One region of the Candidatus Seongchinamella marina genome, then DNA from elsewhere that is predicted to be linked to it. Evidence: riboswitches for the same ligand, from Rfam matches in the RefSeq annotation. Region 1 holds a riboswitch; the other holds the start of a gene.
What was found. Region 1 has a riboswitch for cobalamin ahead of EYC87_RS06190 (TonB-dependent receptor plug domain-containing protein). Riboswitches for the same ligand answer to the same signal wherever they lie in the genome.
Positions count from the first base shown of each region.

Region 1 (9,137 bases):
GCATAGCACCCGCAGCAGTGCTTTGAGCATGTAATGCCTGTTCTCGATGCACGCTGCCTTGCAACCAGGGATCATTGTCCTGTGCAAGCTGTATGGCGTCGTTAATGGACATGCCGCCATGTGAAGCCAGTGGCAACAGCATGAGCCCCAGACCGCAAATAATTCTCGCTACGGCTGTTAACCGAATTCCCGGATACTGATTTATTATCCACTCCATCGAACTCTCTCCTGGGTGGTAAAACGATTTTCACGCACAGCGCACAGCGACTGCTGTTCGACTGGCAAGTACTTTACGTTTTGAGGAATGCAGGTGACGTCAGGCTAAAAAAAAGACGTACCTGTCCTGTGTTAGCTCGTTATGGGGGGCTTAAACAGGGTAGAGGGAGAGAAATGAGGAATGGGCGGCTTCAATGCTGCTTTGTTCGGTGCATTAGGTACCAACCCTGCAACGACAAAAGCAGGTGGCAATGCGACGACAGAGAGACAATCGAGCATGGAGCACATGCCATCGCCACAACAAATGGATGCGGCTTCCACATCAGCTGGGCTCATGTTGTGTCCAGTGTGGTCGTGATGCTCCATCTCCACGGCGGGCATGCTGTGGGTAGATGTCTCCATCATAGCGCAGTCGTTACTCGCAGCGGTCACTGACTGCAGTAGTAAAGCTCCCACCAAAAAAGACAGGGCAAGACTATTTGCATTTTTTAGTCGCTTGATCATTATTGTGCTGACTTTAGCATCTCGAGTCTTCGCCAACGCGGCCGATGATTATTTAACCTTCTCTGAGTATATTTGACTTTTGACGTGTCAGCTAGTGAAAAAATACAGGCTAAAAGGTGACATTTGCCACCTCCGCCTGACTCGAAATTTAAGGCAACAGGGCTAAAATTTGTAGCGCAGACCGACATAACCGGCCGCCCCGCTAGTGTTGAAGCCGCCCACCTCTTCATATTTTTCGTCAGTCAAGTTCTCCACCCGACCGTACAAATGCAGAGCATTGACTACCCGCCAATCAGCGCTGAAATCAAGCGTTTCGTAATCATCCAGAGCTGCGCCGCTAGTACTAACCGCGTCGTAAGCGCCGCGTAGATTAACGCCCAACATCAAACGGTCAGAGGCCGTCTGCCACGTCACACCCAGATTAAACATTTGCTCAGGACGACGGGCGCGTTGCTCACCCTCAGAATTATTAGTTTCGTTGTAGGTGTAATTGCTATTGAGGCTGAAACCAGCTCCCAGAGGAGCAATGGCTACCAGTTCAACACCCTTGGAATCCGATGTACCGTTTTCTTGCAAGTAGCCCGAGAAAAACTCAAGATCATAAAAAATCTCATTGTCGATTTCCTGGTCGAAATAGGTCGCCTCCAGGTAGAGGCCATTGTCCAACGCCCAGGTCAGGCCAATATCGTAGCCACCACTTTCCTCCTCCTCAAGATCAACCAGGCTGGCCGGCGGATAACCGCTATCATTGGATGCAATTTCAAACAGACTGGGAGGGCGAAAGCCGGTGCCGTAGGCTGCTTTCAGTTTCATCTCGCCAGCGCCGACCGTAAACAGGTAGGCTCCACTCAAGCGATACGTGGTGTGCGTACCGAAGTCTTCATTGTCATCGTAGCGCACGCCAGCGGTGACAAAGACATTCTCCAGGTGGTTGCCCTGATATTCAAAATAATAGCCGTCCTGGTCGCGCTCATGAGCGTTGTAGCCATCATCGAAGGAATCCGTGCGCAGATCTACACCGTAGACCAGTCTCACTGATTCAGAGGCGCCCCAGGAGCCTAAATAGCTGGTGCGCTCCACCTCACCCTCGCCTCCAAACGCGGGCAAGCCCTCGGTGTAGAACTGACTGTCAGTTTCCGACTTGGTATATGCCAGGTTATGCGTCAGGCTACCTTGTTGGAAATCAGCGCTTGCCCGCCAGGCCTGTTGCTCGTAATCGTTACTACAATCATTAGAGAGCAGGAAATCGGCGTCATAACAATCATCGTACTCGCCCTCCCCATCTACGTCTCGAGCAACGATCTCAAACCGTAAGTCCTCGGTCGCATTCCAGCCTAGTCGCCCGTGAAAGGTAGTATTGTCATAGCCATCATTATCTCTGCTGATATCTCCGGTTGTCGCATTAAATCCTTCCGTAGTGTAATCGGCAGCATTGGCAGAAAAATCTACCGTGCCATTGCCGCCAGCGACATTGGCGGAGAACCGCTGGGTGTCGAAACGACCGCCCTCTGCTTCTATCGATCCAGCAAGCCCCTCTCTGGTAGAGTCGGTCTGAATATTGATAACGCCGCCAGCATCGGCACCATACATCAGGCCCTGGGGACCGCGCAGAATTTCAACGCGACTGATGCCGGCACTCATCAAGTGCTCGAACTTGGGGCTTATCTGAATACCCGAGGGATCCGAGATATCAATACCGTCAATATACGCACGGGTACGATAGCCTTCTTCGCCGCGAATGCGCACAGTTGAAGGCGCACCCATACCACCAGTATTGGTCACAGTGACCCCCGGTTGGGTGCGCAGTACGTCGTATAGAGAGGCGTAACCGCGAAACTGAATTTCACTGGCAGCCAGGACCGAAACGGACGTTCCTATTTCACGCAGCGGCATGGGAACCCGCGACGAGACGACAATAATCTCTTCCAGTTTGTTGTTAGTTTGGGCAGCAACGCTGCCAGTAGCAAATGCCAACGCAAGTGCGAGTGAAGGGGTAAGCTTGTTCAATTTAAGTTCCTCAATTGCCTGTATTTGGGCGACTGAGGGAGGGAATCCAGGAGACACAGCAAAAGTGCTGGGCAACCATGTATGAAGCCCTCCGCTCCATCGTTGCTCAGTTCTGGCTGGTTTCGGGCTCTCAGCTAAAGCTGTTGACCGTTGCGGGGGCAGCGGAGGAGTATGCCTGGCATCACCTCACTTCCCATTTAACCTGTTTTACTTAAGCAATGCGCAAAAGCGTCACAGGCACCTGAACCGGGGACGGACTTTATGGAAGTTCCCTAGTACTGTCAATCTCATAGGTGTTAATTGACTCTTTCCACGGGAGGCAAGCGCCAGTTTCCCTGAAGAAAGCTCTGGTCGGGCAGATAAATTCTCATCGTCAGCGTAAATGGCCCCGAGGGAACAGGCAGCCAATTCGCTCCGGCACCTTCAGGAGCATTGTGCTGGATCGCAATATCCAAAGATCCATCCGGATTGTAGGCCAGCTGATCCCTATCCCCCAACGCATATCGATCAATGGAGTTTTCTACCAGAAACCCCTGCTCGTCATAAACGGTAATTGACCAGAACGCCTGAGACGGAGGGGTTCCCCCCGCCGGAAAATGCAAATTATACGCTTGCGAGCCTGTCAGCGCCTGTCCACTCTCATCGACGTTAGTATTGGGATATACCGCCTCCTCGGGAGGCAGGGCGCCCAGGCCCACCATGGCCACACCCGTTCGCACGCCATAGTGCGTGCCGTAAACTCCTATAAGATTGCGCCTAACCGACCAACCGTTCTCAGTTGCGGGCTGCTTCTCGAGCTGACGAATAACGCCCTGATGAGTGAAGTGCTTCGCCTTGTCGAGCAACCAGCCAGACCACGGACCCACGCTAAATGGCTCTCCTGGAACCAGGCCGATATCAGCAATGGTAGCCAGCATCTCACTATCTGCAGGCGCCGGTGACTGAGTGGTCAACAATGTTGCAAACAGCGAAAAGAACTCCACGCCGGTCATGTCTGCAATTTCCTGATAAGGATCCTTGCCGGCATCGGAAGCAGCAATGTCCTGAATTTTGTGAGGTATAGACACACCACTTCCCCACTGCTGCAATTGTGTTAGTGCGAATTGCTCCTGTAAACGCGCGACATTTTGAACGTCACTGGGACCGTTGGTTTGAATTCGGCCAATCAACCACACCATTTTCGTGGGCGACTTGATTGTAATCAGCCCTCGCGGCACCTCACCCTCCCAATTCGGACCGGTGATTAAATAACTGCCCGCCGCTGTGCCATAGCTGCGCTTGCCCACAGTGGCGAACACATTGGTCCATGCATCCATTAACGGCATAACATAGTAACGTCCCTGGGTGTCGGGCACAGTCAAGACCACAGCGTCTTCGCTCAAGTCCAGCCAGGCAATGCTATACAGTGTGTCGTTATTGGGACGCACGACGTGACGGAATGTGTGGTCGGGAAATCTACGCCCATGGGTGAACCCATTGTGATGGCTATCGGCGACAAGCGCTTTTCGCGTGAGCTCCATAACAACCAGCGGATAACCGTAAATATAAGCCTGTGCCGCTGCTTTGGCCTGTTGCAATGCGTCGTAAGCCGCAACCAAAGCCAGAACGATGCCAACGACGACAGCTGCTTTGGTCCTGCCCTTCATAGCACTCGCGCCTTACGCGCTCCAAGCATGAGTGACATTAAAGATATTTGCTCTGGAGTAGACATAATTGGCCTTGGGCATGTTAATAATGTTGCTTCAGTGTCCTACATGCCTGCAATTGAATAAAGTGGACACCGACGTTGCGGAGAAGAAAGATGACTGACAGTCGAAAACTTTGGGAAAACTTACTGGACGAGTTGCAACACCGGCAGACGAGCGCCGAGGCAATGGGCGGTGCCGAAAAACTCGAAAAGCAGCGCGCGAGGGGTCGCTTGTCCGCGCGAGAACGAATCCATCGCTTGTTTGACCCCGGCACCTTCATGGAAATTGGCGCGTTGGCTGGCAGCAATCATCCCGGTGGCCATCCTGCCTTGGCCGGTGACGGAATTGTCGGCGGCACCGGGCTCGTTCACGGCCACAGCGTGGTAACACTGGCAGAAGATTTTACCGTGAAAGGTGGGTCAATAGGTCACGCCAACGCCGCAAAGCGCACCCGCCTCGTACGATTGGCACTGGAACAACGCCTGCCGTTAGTGATCATTCTCGATGGCGCTGGTGAGCGCGCGGGCAATACCGAAGAACGCTACCCCAATACCCCTAATGATCTGCAGCTGGTTGCCGATCTTAAGGGTCAGGTTCCGGTAGTCAGCATGGTGATGGGGTCATCAGCCGGCCATGGCGCGCTGACCGGTATGTTCGCAGACTTTATTGTAATGCTTGAAAATGCAGCCCTATTTACTGCTGGCCCACCCCTGGTAAAGGCATCACTGGGACTTACCGCTACACCTGAGGAACTGGGAGGTGCTCAAATGCATGCCACCCAAAGTGGCGTAGTCCATAACCTGGCGGCCTCTGAAGATGAGGCTTTTTCGCAGGTGCGCTACTACCTGTCACTCATGCCACAACGCAGGGGCGAGCAAGCCCGACGCAACACTGAATCAATCGCCGCCCAACCCGAGGTTAGGGAAGATATGTTGGATTTGCTGCCGCCCTATGGCAACCAGACCTACGACATGCGCAAGGTAGTGAAATCGCTGGCAGACGCCACGTCCGTTTTTGAACTGCAAGCTGGCTTTGGCGGCTCGATACTTTGTGCGTTGGCTAGAATCGGTGGCGTCCCAGTGATGATTGTAGCCAATCAGCCAATGTTGCTGGCGGGTGCTATTAATCGACAAGCTGCAGAGAAAGCAACCCATTTCATCGATGTGGCTAACGATTTCGACTTGCCTTTAATCATGCTTTTGGATAATCCAGGCGTCATGCCGGGGCCACAGTCAGAGAGCGAGGGTATACTCAAAGCTGCCGGCCAGATGTTTGCCGCCCAGCGTCGCTACAGTGGGCAAAAAGTGGTGGCGACCTTGCGCAAAGCCTTCGGCTTCGGGTCTTCGGTTATGGGTATGAACCCCTGGGATAAACAAGCAATCAGCCTCGCGCTGCCTTGTGTTTCGCTCGGTGGCGTTCCCGCCATTGGCGGAGCTGCCGCCGCAAAAGCCAGCGCTGAGGAGGCAGGCCAGTTACAGGAGCTACAGTCTGCCGCCTGGGTTCCTGCAGACGCCATGGCTTTTGACAAGGTGGTAGACCCGCGACTCCTGCGCAATGAAATCATCAATGTCCTGCATCGAGATTGAGCAACCCCGGTTGCGAGACGCTAAGACTGGGAGCGAATAGCAGCTGCCAGCGCCAGGCAACGTTTAGCCTCTTCTACGTGCAGGGCTTCAACGAGCTTGCCGTTAATCACAACAACACCTTTGCCTTCTTTTTCTGCCAGCTCGAAACCTGAAATTATTTCGGTTGCGGCGGCCTGCTCTTCCGCACTGGGTGCAAAAACTTCATTGGCAATTGCCAATTGCCGGGGGTGAATAAGGCTCTTACCGTCGAACCCAAGGTCCCTGCCCTGTAGGCAGGAAAACCGCAACGCCTGCTCATCTTCAAGGTCCAGCTGCACGCCATCAATCACCTCAAGGCCATTCGCCCTTGCGGCATAAACACACAAGTTTAAAGCCGCAATAAAACCAAGCCGATCCGGGGTGTGTCGCACCCGCGTCTCTTTTGCGAGATCTGAGGTGCCCAGCACCAACCCCCGCAGCCGGGGATGGGCTGAAGCAATTTCTGCGATGCTGAGAATGCAGCGTGGCGTTTCCGCCATCAACCAGATTCCAATATCCCGGTGACAACCCGCAGCATCTATCTGGACGATGGCATCGCAAACTTCAGTAGCGCTGGAAATTTTAGGTATAAGGATGCCGTCAGGTGCGGTACCAGATTTGGCGAGGCTAAGAAAATCGTCTATCGCCCAGGGTGAATCCAGCGAGTTTGTGCGCACGATAATCTCTCTGTAGCCATAGCCACCCGCTTCCAATGAATCCACGACCTGGCTTCTAGCCTGTTGTTTAGACTCTGGCGAAACTGAGTCCTCCAGGTCCAGAATCAGGCAATCGGCAGCCAGGGTGCGGGCTTTATCCAGCGCCCGTCCATTGGAACCGGGCATGTAGAGCATGGAACGTCGAGGTCGAACTGGCATATCTATTTCCACTATTTTTTGTCAGCGCATACCATATCAGGCAAACGTCGAGACTCAAGGGCTGAGCTTGTATGATCACTATTGCAGGCGGATTTGGCAGATTGCGCCCTGTGGCTGATGAGTCAGCTTAATTAGAATCAACAAAAATGACCCGGGACTTCGCTATGGATATAAATCTGGATACCGCAACAAGTGGCCCCCTGAAGGGGATACGCGTTCTCGATATCACATCAATGATTACCGGACCGCTTTGTAGTCAGATGCTGGGCGACCTTGGCGCAGACGTTATCAAAATCGAACCCACACACGGCGAGGTATCGCGTTGGATGATGCCCCCGGAAAAAGGTGGCCTGACTGGCTTTTACTGCCAAATGAATCGCAACAAACGCAGTCTCGCGCTGAATTTACAGTCAGAGGAAGGCGTCGAGATCCTCACCCGACTGGCCAAGGACGCTGACGTTGTGGTGGAAAATTTCCGCGCCGGGGTTGCCGACCGGCTTGGGATTGGTTATGAAGCTCTCAGGTCGATTAATAACAGACTGATATACGCCGCAATTTCAGGGTTTGGTCCGTCGGGCCCTTACTCCGATCGCCCCGCTTATGACCCGATCGCCCAGGGTCTGGTGGGAATGATGCATATTCAGGGAAAACCCTTCGGCGGAAAACCACAGCTCATCCAGTCAGCGATCGTCGACAAAACAACAGCAACTACCGCCTCAGGCGTGGTTCTCGCTGCGCTGTACGCGAGGGACAGCATCAACGGAACAGGTAAAGGCCAGCGAGTCGATATTCCAATGATAGATGCCTATGCCGCCAACTCGCTGCCTGACATGCTGCCGGTAGACAGCTTTCAACCCACAGACATGCCCGACGCAGAGCCCCTGGCGGTACTGCGCACATTCGCCACCCATGATGGTCATATAGTCGGGATGGCATTACAGGACAATCATTTCAAGGGTCTCTGCGAGGCGCTTGAGTGTCCAGACTTGTTGCAGCGAGAGGGCATGCGGAATGTGGGCGAACGTATTGCCGAATTTGGCCCCTGGTTGGATGCCATCGAAATAGAGATTGCCAAATGGCGCACCGATGAGCTGCTCGCGCGCTTCGATGCTAAGGGAGTGCCCTTCGGCAAGGTAAAAACTATTCGCGAATTTGCCGAGGACCCTCAAGCCCAGCACAACCGCACGATATTTGATGCCGAGCACCCGGAGCTTGGAACCCTGCGTTATGTGCGTTATCCCGGGCATTTATCAGAGACTCCCGCCAGCCTTACCCGACATCCACCAAGGCTAGGTGAGCATAGCGCAGAAATATTAGCTGAGGCCGGTTACGGCGAAACGGAAATACGTAGCTTACGGGACGCCGGGGTAATCGCTTGAGATCAACCGGGCAGTGGCGCAAGCACATCGCCACCGGGTGCCCTTCTGCGCAGACCCGCGGGTAAATCCCTGGCCACCTGACGCAGCAGTCGCTTGCGATAACCAGTGGCCTGGCGATAGGCCTCCAGTGAGGGCCAGCGGCACGTTACGAGGAAAGCATCCTGGGCTAGCACCAGTCGTGATACGTCCTTGTAAATACCGAGATAAGACCCCAACATTGCAGCCATTGAACGACTCAGGTGCATGTATTCGCTATTGATCACTATCCCCTGGCGATTCATGATCGCTCCCAAGCCCATTGCCAGTTCTAACCGTCGCTTAAGGCCTTCGCCACCCTCTTGGTAAAGCACTGCAAGAAAATCCATGCCAAGAGGTTTCAATGTTGAATCGGCCAGCGCACCTTCGATCAGTACAAATATTTCTTTACGTTGACTCTGTAGCTTTTCCGGTTCGGTTCCCAGTGCGATCATGGCGTCGGCTATTGCCATCGCGTCAGCGGCAAATATCGCCTGTAAGTAACGCAGCGCCGGGCGCCAAATGTCACTGACGTCGACGCTGTTCCCCCAATCGATAAAATGCAGCTGTTGATTTTCCCCCACCATGAGATTGCCCGGGTGAAGGTCACCGTGAAACTCCTGATATACGAACAAATGTGACAACACGGTGTGCAGGAATGCGCGACCTACTTTACGCCTGGCTTTCAGTGCTTTGCGCTTACCCATTCCCCGAAATGCTGTTGTCAAACTGCTTGCTGGGTCGACATACTCCATTTCAATTATGCGCCGCGTGGTCTGGTAGACTTCTGGCACGTGCCAGCCGCCGGTGTAACTTGCCCTTGCAGCAAAGCGCGCCTGCACCCTGGCT
Region 1 covers NZ_SHNP01000002.1:255,407-264,543, reverse strand. The annotation lists gene EYC87_RS06200 (TolC family protein) at 1-217, opposite strand, end outside; gene EYC87_RS06195 (hypothetical protein) at 349-720, opposite strand; gene EYC87_RS06190 (TonB-dependent receptor plug domain-containing protein) at 883-2,727, opposite strand; cobalamin riboswitch at 2,825-2,987, opposite strand; gene EYC87_RS06185 (DUF1254 domain-containing protein) at 3,024-4,373, opposite strand; gene EYC87_RS06180 (acyl-CoA carboxylase subunit beta) at 4,529-6,001, shown strand; gene EYC87_RS06175 (HpcH/HpaI aldolase/citrate lyase family protein) at 6,022-6,894, opposite strand; gene EYC87_RS06170 (CaiB/BaiF CoA transferase family protein) at 7,059-8,273, shown strand; gene EYC87_RS06165 (AarF/UbiB family protein) at 8,276-9,137, opposite strand, start outside.

Region 2 (9,137 bases), on a different contig from region 1:
CACTGGGCCTATTCGGCCAGCTCTTCGTAGGTATGCTTAAAGCAGTGGCACCCTTGCTGGTGTTGGTGCTGGTGATGTCGGCTATTGCCAACCGTCATGAAACCGGTAGCGATGGTCGCAAAACGCTGGTGGTTTTGTGCCTCTATCTGATCGGTATGGTGAGTGCGGCGTTAGTGGCGTTGCTCCTCAGCCAGCTGTTTCCTCAAACGATCGCGCTGACCGGAGCTGCTGATGGTGCGCCGCCTGATGCTGTCGGTTCGGTGTTAACCGATGTTCTATTTAAGTTGATCGACAATCCTATTAATGCGCTCTTAACTGGTAATTTTCTTGGATGCCTTAGCTGGGCGGTTCTGTTGGGTGTCAGTTTTCGCGCTGCCCCGGCTCCCTTTAAACAAAATTTACAGGTGTTGGCCGATGGCGTCAGCCAGATTGTGCGCTATGTGATTCGTCTGGCTCCTATTGGCATCTTTGGCCTGGTTTGCGTCACCGTGGCGACAGTTGGCGTCGAGGCCCTGGCGAATTATGCAAACCTGGCGGTGTTACTGGTAGCGGCAATGCTGGTGATGGCCCTGTTTGTAAATCCTTTATTGGTCTTTTTGCTGACGCGCAGTAATCCATATCCGATAGTGTTTCGCTGCCTCGAGGAGTCGGGGATTACCGCGTTCTTCACCCGTAGTTCGGCAGCCAATATTCCGGTGAACCTTAACCTGGCCAAAAAGCTAGGGATAAGTGAAGAACTTTATACAGTCACGATCCCGGTGGGCGCTACGGTAAATATGTCTGGTGCGGCGATAACGATCACAACACTAACCCTGGCGGCGGCGAATACTCTTGGTATTGAGGTTTCGCTGGCTACCGCGCTTTTGCTGTGTGTGATTAGCGCGCTGTCTGCCTGCGGGGCCAGCGGCGTTCCCTCGGGCAGTCTTTTGCTAATTCCCTTGGCGTGCTCTCTGTTTGGGATACCTCTTGACGTGTCCATGCAGGTGGTCGCGGTTGGCTTTATCATCAGTGTCATTCAAGACTCTGCAGAGACCGCTCTAAATTCCAGCACCGATGTGGTCTACAGTTATGCGGTCGATCGTTGGAGAAAAAGCGAGACACAGGTCTCTCAACCTCAAGGCAGTTGAGATCTCACTTCCGCTAATTGCGCGCAGAGATCGGCTGCGCCCAGGGCAATGCGGGCAGTCGGTCTCTGGATGATATCAGGGTGGATGTGGAGTAGGGCATCTCGCTTGACGGCGTGCAGGCTGTCATAGCGTTTCCAGTCGTCAAGCCATTCCGGTCGAGCTACCCCCATGCCACTGGCTACGATCGCGTCTGGGTTAATGTCCAGAACTGACTCCAGGCTGATTCGCGGAGCGAGCTGGGTTTCTGCAGCAAACACATTGCTTCCCCCGCAGAGGTCTATGACGTGGCTAATCATGTGTTGACCATTGATAGTCTGTAGCGGTTTATTCCATATCTGATAGAACACAGTCAGAGGTAGCTGGTTTTGATGGAGCACGCTTAGTTCTTCAATCGTATTTTCAAATGCTGTCGCGTTTAATTCGGCCTCTGCTTCAGTCCCTGCAAGCACGCCAAAGTCACGGATACTGTCGGCGATATCCTCCAGTTCCCTGGGTTCGCTGACGTAAACTTTAATCCCGAGACGCTCCAGCTGTGATCGAGCGGCGGTGCCATTGCCTGAGCCCCATAACACGACCAAATCGGGATCCATTGCCACTACGGTCTCCAGACTCCAGGCATAAGCGCTCCCGACTTGCGGAATAGACCTGGCCTGCACAGGATGGTCACTATAGTTAACGACCCCTATCAGCTTATCTCCAGCACCTGCGCTAAACAGGTTTTCCACAATATGCGGAGCGAGACCGATAATAGTCTCGGCTGGCTTAGCCAGAGTAACTTCTCGGCCAATAGAGTCAGTAACTTGTGGGCCTGCTAGACCGACACTGCTAAAGATGAGCGCAATTATAAGACCAAGCAGGCGCTGCATTAGACGTGGACAACCAGGGGTGAGTTGTTCTCAGGATGGCGCTGTACCAAGACACTGACATTAAAAATCCGTTGAAACATTGTTGGAGTAAGCACTTCCTCGGGTGTGCCGTAACTGTGTTGCGTTCCCTGATGCATGACTAGCAGCTGGTTCGCATGGGCTGAAAGCAGATTGAAATCGTGGGTTGCCAAGATAATTGTGCAACCTGTTTTTGCCAGTGTGGCAACGAGGTCTAGAACCATCCGTTGATGTGATAAATCCAGAGCAGAGTTGGGTTCGTCCAGCAGCAGCAGTCTGGTCGGGGCATCCTCTTCTCGCCAAACCTGAGCTACTGCTCGCGCCAGCTGCACGCGCTGTTTTTCGCCTCCAGAGAGCTGCGTGTAGGGGCGATGTCGAAGTTCCGTGGTGTCGGTCGCAGTCATTACCTCTTGTAAGACTTCTTTGTCACACAGGTTGCCCGAAGCATGGGGAGTTCGGCCTAGTAGGATGACTTCTTCCACGGTAAAGGGGAAATTCAGGGCGGCGCTTTGAACCTGCATCGCCAGGGCGCGAGCTCGGACTAATAACGGCCAATCTTTAAGCGGCATTTCATTGAGATACAGCTCACCGGAGGTGCAGGGTATGCCGCCGGCAATGCAGTGCAACAGGCTGCTCTTTCCGGCGCCATTGGGGCCCATCAAACCCAGTACTTGTCCGGCCTTCAAATTGAAGGAAATGTCTTGTAATAGTGGGCTGCCATAAGGGGCAGCACAGACCGAATTTAGCGATAGCACGTTCACTACTGCATTCCGTAATCGCTGCGGCGATGCAGGAGCGAGATAAAAAATGGCACGCCTATACAGGCGGTAACGATGCCAACGGGCAACTCTGTTGGCGCAATCACGGTGCGGGCGACGATGTCCGCACAGACAAGTAATATGGCTCCTGCCAGCGCAGACGCCGGCAATAAATAGCGGTGATCCGGGCCAATTAGCAGACGCACGATATGGGGAATCACCAAGCCTATAAAAGCGATCGTTCCTGCCAGTGCAACCGAGGTGCCCACAGCGACGGCAACGACAACGACAATCCAGGTCTTGGTTTTTTCCACATTTACGCCCAGATAGCGGGCTTCTGACTCCCCCAGCAACAGCGCATTAAGAGCGGTTGCATAGCGTGGCAGGGTTAAGACAACGAGTAGACATACCGCCAGGGCAGCGGTAACTCGTTGGTAATCTGCGCCGTCCAGTCCCCCCATGCGCCACAAGCTGATGCGCCTGAGTATTTCATTGGAAGAGAATAGCTCCAGAATGCTATTCATCGCGCCCGCCAGAGCAGTAATCGCGATACCTGCCAATAACATAGTGGCTACCGAGGTGCCCTGTTCGGAATTCGCTAAGCGATAAACAATGATTACCGCCAGCATGCCGCCAACGAAGGCGCCCACTGAAATCAATCCGAGACCTCCCAGGCCGGTAATCCAGCTACCAGCGCTGGCGATCATTATACTGGCGCCCAAAGATGCACCGGCGGTCACACCGATGAGTGAAGGGTCTGCCAGCGGATTGCGAAAAATACCCTGCATAGCAGCGCCGCTGATGCCGAGCATCGCGCCGACGATTGCCGCCAGTAAGGCTCGAGGCAGCCGAATCTGCCCGATGATAACGGACGCCCGGTCTCCCGATTGCTGGAGCAACTGTGTCAGCGCCTGCAGACTTTCTTCTACACCGAGACTGACACTGCCCCAGGCTAATGCCCCCAGTAATGACAAGGGCAGCAGCAATAACAAAATGACCAGTAGTCTTTTTGCCTTGATTTCGCGGCCAATGATCATGCGGCATCGAACCACTGGGAGAACAGTTGGGTAACTTTATCGCTGGTTGGCTTGAGCAGAACGGGGTTCATATCGGCCAGGGCGGGGACCCCGGGCGCTTTGGCCTGTGAAGCCTGCCTACGAGCGACTTTTCCACCTTGCGTGGTCACTGCGCTGTTGAGTAAGCTATTTTGAGATTTGAATGGAGCTGGACTAACGCTCCGTCGAAAAAGTATGCGATACAAGCCTGCCACCAGTGCGCTCTTTCCAGCATCCGACGTCGTTGCCTGTATCATTAGTGCTGCGGGCACAGTCAGTAGTCCACGCCCAGCCTGGCTTTCACACCCGCCTGAAAGGCGTGTTTTATTTCTTTTACCTCAGATACAGTATCCATCAGCTGCTGCAGTGCGGACCCGCCACCGCGGCCGGTAACGACTACACTCTGGTTGCGAGGACGGTTGGCAATGGCTTCAAGTATTGTTTCCTCTGGCAAGTATTTGTAGGCCAGCATGTAGGTTATCTCGTCGAGCACAACCAGGTCGTAACTCGGGTCGTCCAGCATCGGACGGGCCACCGCCCAGGTGTCTTGGGCTGCCTTGATGTCGCCTTCCCGGTCCTGGGTGTCCCAGGTAAAACCGGTGCCCATCTGGTAAAAGTCGACCTCCGGACAGTGATTCTTGAGATAAATTTCTTCACCGGACAGCTGCTGCCCTTTGATAAATTGAATGACGCCGACTTTATGGCCGTAGCCCAGTGCCCGCATTACCATGCCAAAGGCTGAACTGGACTTGCCTTTGCCGTTACCGGTTAGCAGAATCGAAACACCGCGCTCTTCGTCAGCGGCTTCAATATTGGAGTCGACTTTGGCCTTTTGTTTCTCCATGGAGGCTTTGTGTCGGGCGTTCTTTTTTTCGTCGTTCATGCTAGTCCTCAATATGGCCTGTTTGCTGGCAATCGAGGGAGGGAATCAGGGAACGCGATAGCGAGATCGAGCAGCCTTTAATGAAGCCCTCCGCCTCATCGGTGCAAAGTCCAGGCAGGTATCGGGCTTACAGTCATTGACTGTATACCGTTGCGGGGGCAGCGGTGGTATCTCACCACACTTCCCATTTAACCCGCCCCTCAGTTAGTCCTGTGGCGGGCACCTGGCACGGGCTGGATTGTGGGCGCGAGCCCGGTCTTTGTCAATCTGAAGGTATCTGAAAGCACTGCATAATGTCGTAGAATGCAAAGCTCATGCGTTGTGAGAAATCGATTGTGACAGTATCAGAAGTTCAGCGAGAACAAGTGGCCAGGCTGTTAGGCCGCAAGCCTCGTGGTTTGGAGGATGTACCTGTCTTGGGACCCGACGGACAACCCAGGGTGATACGTGTAGCGTCATTGGTAAACGAGAAGCCTTTTCCAACACTATTCTGGTTGGTGGACCCAGACTTGAATTATCGGATCGATGGTGAGGAGGCAAACGGATTGATTGCCCTGATGCAGGCTAAAATCAATGATAGCCTCGAGCTCAAGTCTGCTATGGTTGAAGATCATAAGTGCTACATCGCTCTTCGTGACAGCTTCATATCAGAAGAAGAGCGACGGCATATTGAGCGCCTGGGCTTCACCGATGTATTCCAGTTAAAGGGCGTAGGCGGCATCGCAGACTATACTCGCATACGCTGCCTGCATACCTGGTATGCGGCGCATCTAGTGACTGCAAATACAGTGGGCAAGTTGCTGGATGAACATTGGCGACAAAATCTGGACTCGTCTTGTCATTAATGGCGCAGGATTTATTGTAATTTGTGGTGATCGCTAACTTATAGGGTGTCTTATGTTTGTTCGCATGTCGGTTGTTGTTTTGCTAGCTTTGGTTCTAAGTGCTTGCGGTGACGCGAGCACGGTTGGCAATGAAGCGGTAAGCCGCAGTCTCAAGCCTGCCGACGCTGAACTGGCCAGTATTTATAACCGCAGCTGTCGCAGTTGTCATACGGTCGCGGGAACGGGGTCCCCGCTCACGGGTGACAAGATTGCATGGGCTCCGCGCATGGCAAAGGGTATCAACACACTGCTGGATAATGTGGTTAATGGCTATGGTGGAATGCCGCCCCTTGGGCTTTGTATGGACTGTGATGCTGACCAGTTCGAGGCGTTGATCGTGTTCATGGCGACAGGGCAATAGCAATGTTGAATAGACGCAACCTGATTGCGGCAATGGGTGGACTCGCATTGGCGAGTCGCTATGGTGTACTTCCTGCAATGGCTGCAGAGAAACGTCGCCTACCATGGCGCAATTGGTCGGGTTCCCAGCAATGTCTGCCTCAGTCGCGTATTGCGCCCGCAAGCCTGGCCGAACTGCAGGAGTTGGTGGCAAGTACCGAGGGAATTATTCGCCCGGTTGGCGCTGGGCATTCCTTCTCTCCTTTGGTTCCAACGGATGACACCCTGGTTTCCTTATCTCGATTGGGTGGCGTGAGTGATGCCGATAGTGCGACGCTGCAGGCCACAATTGGCGGAGGCACCCGCTTGGGGGATATAGGGCAGCCGCTGCAAGATGCAGGTCAGGCATTGATTAACATGCCTGACATCGACGAGCAGACGCTCGCTGGCAGTTTGGCGACTGCAACCCATGGTACGGGCGCTGGGTTGGGCTGCATGTCTACCTTTGTAAAGGGTCTACAAATTGTCAACGCTCGCGGCGAACTGGTGGATTGTGATGCGCGCAACAAGCCTGAATTGTTTCAGGCGGCCAAAGTTTCGTTGGGCAGCCTGGGTTTGATCACTCAGGTCCGAATGCAAAGCGTGGAGCCCTATCGACTGCGTCGCGAAACCGTGTGGATGGAATTTGAAGAAATGTTGGAAAATGCCGACAGCATGGCTGACCAGCATCGAAACTTCGAGTTTTACTACGTGCCGTTTTCCGGTATGGGTTTCACCGACGTTCATGACCTCACCGACGAGCCTGTGGGTACCACTGGCAAGAATGACCCCAACGAAGGGGCAATGGAACTTAAGATGCTGCGGGATTGGTTGGAGTGGTCACCCACCCTGCGGCGATTGGTTCTGGGCTCCTATGCCAGCACTATTCCCGATGAGATCACCATTGGTAACTCCTGGAAAAACTATGCCAATGAACGCAACGTGCGTTTTAATGAGATGGAGTATCACCTGCCGCGAGAGGCGGGCTTAAAGGCATTAAGAGAAATCGTTGCAACGCTTGAAAGCAGTCATCATGAGGTGTTTTTCCCCATTGAAGTTCGCTATGTCAAAGGGGACGATATCTGGCTTAGCCCGTTCTATCAGCAGGACTCTCTGTCAATCGCGGTACATCGTTACTTTGAAGAGGATTACAAACCCTACTTCAAAACACTGGAACCGATATTTAGAAAATATGGCGGTAGGCCGCATTGGGGAAAACTGAACAGTCTGGGCGGCGCCGACTTCAAGGAATTGTATCCACACTGGAACGACTTCGCTGAGGTGCGTGCCCACATGGACCCAACAGGACGCTTTCTTAATCCGTACCTGCGTGATTTGTTTATGGGCGAGACCGGCTGATGAACCGACGTAGCGTGCTGCTTGGAGCGGCCGGATTGGCGGGTGCCGGGTGGTTGCTGCGTCCCACAGATACGGGAGAGAACCACGCGCCGTATTTTCAAGCGCTAAGCGAAGGTCTGGGTCAGCAGGGCAGAGCGGTGCCTACTCTGGTTATAGACCGCAACGCATTGCATGAAAATATAGCGACCTTAAAGCGTCATATTGATGATCGCTTTGCCTATCGTATCGTGGCTAAGTCGCTTCCGTCCCTGCCGCTGCTAGAAGAGGTGATGAAATACTCGGGCAGTAATCGACTGATGTTGTTCAACCAGCCATTTATTAATCAGGTGGCGGTGGCTTTTCCAGAAGCAGATGTTCTACTCGGTAAACCGATGCCCGTCGCTGCGGCAAGAAGTTTTTATGCAGAATATTCAGGTGGGCCATTCACCGCTTCCCAACAATTACACTGGCTGCTGGATACACCTGAGCGCGTTATGCAATATGCTGCTCTGGCGTCGGAGTTGGGTGAGACCCTGTCCATTTGTATTGAGCTGGATGTGGGGTTGCACAGAGGTGGAGTCAGTAATGATTTTGACTTTCTTGAGATGTTGACGCTGCTGCAGGATTCGGAGCATTTAAAGTTTCGCGGACTCATGGGTTACGAACCGCACATTGTGAAAGTGCCGGGCAACCCGGAAACCTATCGAGATGCTTCGATGGCTGCTTATAGCCATTATCTTGAACTGGCTCGCAATACTTTGGCCGCGGATTGGCCAGTGGCTCCCATCCTGAATGCGGCGGGGAGCCCTACCTATCAGCTATATGATCGCGGTGACTATCCCTTCAATGAATTGGCAGCGGGCTCGTGCCTGGTGAAGCCTTCTGACTTCGATCTGCCCTCGCTGGAAGATCATATTGCCGCCAGCTACATCGCTGCCCCGGTGCTTAAACGGCTTGAGCAAACACGTATTCCAGGGATTGATTTGGGCAAGTTGCAGGCTATGTGGAACCCAAATCGCGAGCGTGCGTTTTTCACCTATGGTGGCTATTGGAAAGCAGAACCGGTCTCTCCCCGAGGCCTGAGTACCAATCCGCTGTACGGTCGTTCAACTAATCAAGAGCTGTTTAATGGTTCCAGCAGTGTTGATCTGCAGCCTGATGACTGGGTGTTTTTGCGCCCTACGCAGAGTGAGTTTGTGTTTTTACAGTTTGGTGATATCGCCGTTTATGAAGCGGGTCGCGTGACCGAACAGTGGCCAGTGTTCATGACCGAGGCCTGAATTTGGGCTTTGCGGTCCCCGCCAGTGCATGAGAGCTTTAACCTGTGCATCCCTGACGAACAAGGAGCCCCGTTGCGCCAGCGTTGCGCGGCTCAAAGTATCTCAGAAGCCTAACGGCAGCAATTGATCTTGGGTAATAGTAATACCCTCTAATGCCAAGAGATCATGCCGGTGTTATATTGTCCGCCTTTTTTAGAGGGTTATCTCTCTTAGCTAAAGCCACAGAAAGGTTTATTGAACATGACTGCCAATACAGACGATCTCCGGATTCAGAAAACCAAGGAGCTGATGTCTCCTGAGCAATTAATTGGAGACATTGGTGTTAGTGATGCTGCTGCCTCTGTCGTCGCCAACGCGCGGCGAAGCATACACAACATACTTACTGGCGAAGATGATCGCCTGCTGGTAATCGTGGGCCCCTGTTCTATCCATGACCCGGATGCCGCGCGGGAATACGCAGGGAAATTAAAAGCCGCGGCCGACGCGGTTGCCGACGATGTATTCGTGGTGATGCGAGTGTACTTCGAGAAACCACGCACCACGGTGGGCT
Region 2 covers NZ_SHNP01000001.1:1,004,648-1,013,784, forward strand. The annotation lists gene sstT (serine/threonine transporter SstT) at 1-1,127, shown strand, start outside; gene EYC87_RS04525 (cobalamin-binding protein) at 1,115-1,993, opposite strand; gene EYC87_RS04530 (heme ABC transporter ATP-binding protein) at 1,993-2,772, opposite strand; gene EYC87_RS04535 (FecCD family ABC transporter permease) at 2,772-3,806, opposite strand; gene EYC87_RS04540 (hypothetical protein) at 3,803-4,096, opposite strand; gene cobO (cob(I)yrinic acid a,c-diamide adenosyltransferase) at 4,099-4,707, opposite strand; cobalamin riboswitch at 4,804-4,949, opposite strand; gene EYC87_RS04550 (DUF501 domain-containing protein) at 5,043-5,552, shown strand; gene EYC87_RS04555 (c-type cytochrome) at 5,605-5,952, shown strand; gene EYC87_RS04560 (D-arabinono-1,4-lactone oxidase) at 5,955-7,328, shown strand; gene EYC87_RS04565 (DSD1 family PLP-dependent enzyme) at 7,328-8,587, shown strand; gene EYC87_RS04570 (3-deoxy-7-phosphoheptulonate synthase) at 8,828-9,137, shown strand, end outside.
Region 2: it holds a riboswitch for cobalamin, as region 1 does, so the genes downstream of both, cobO (cob(I)yrinic acid a,c-diamide adenosyltransferase) here and EYC87_RS06190 (TonB-dependent receptor plug domain-containing protein) in region 1, are expected to answer to the same signal.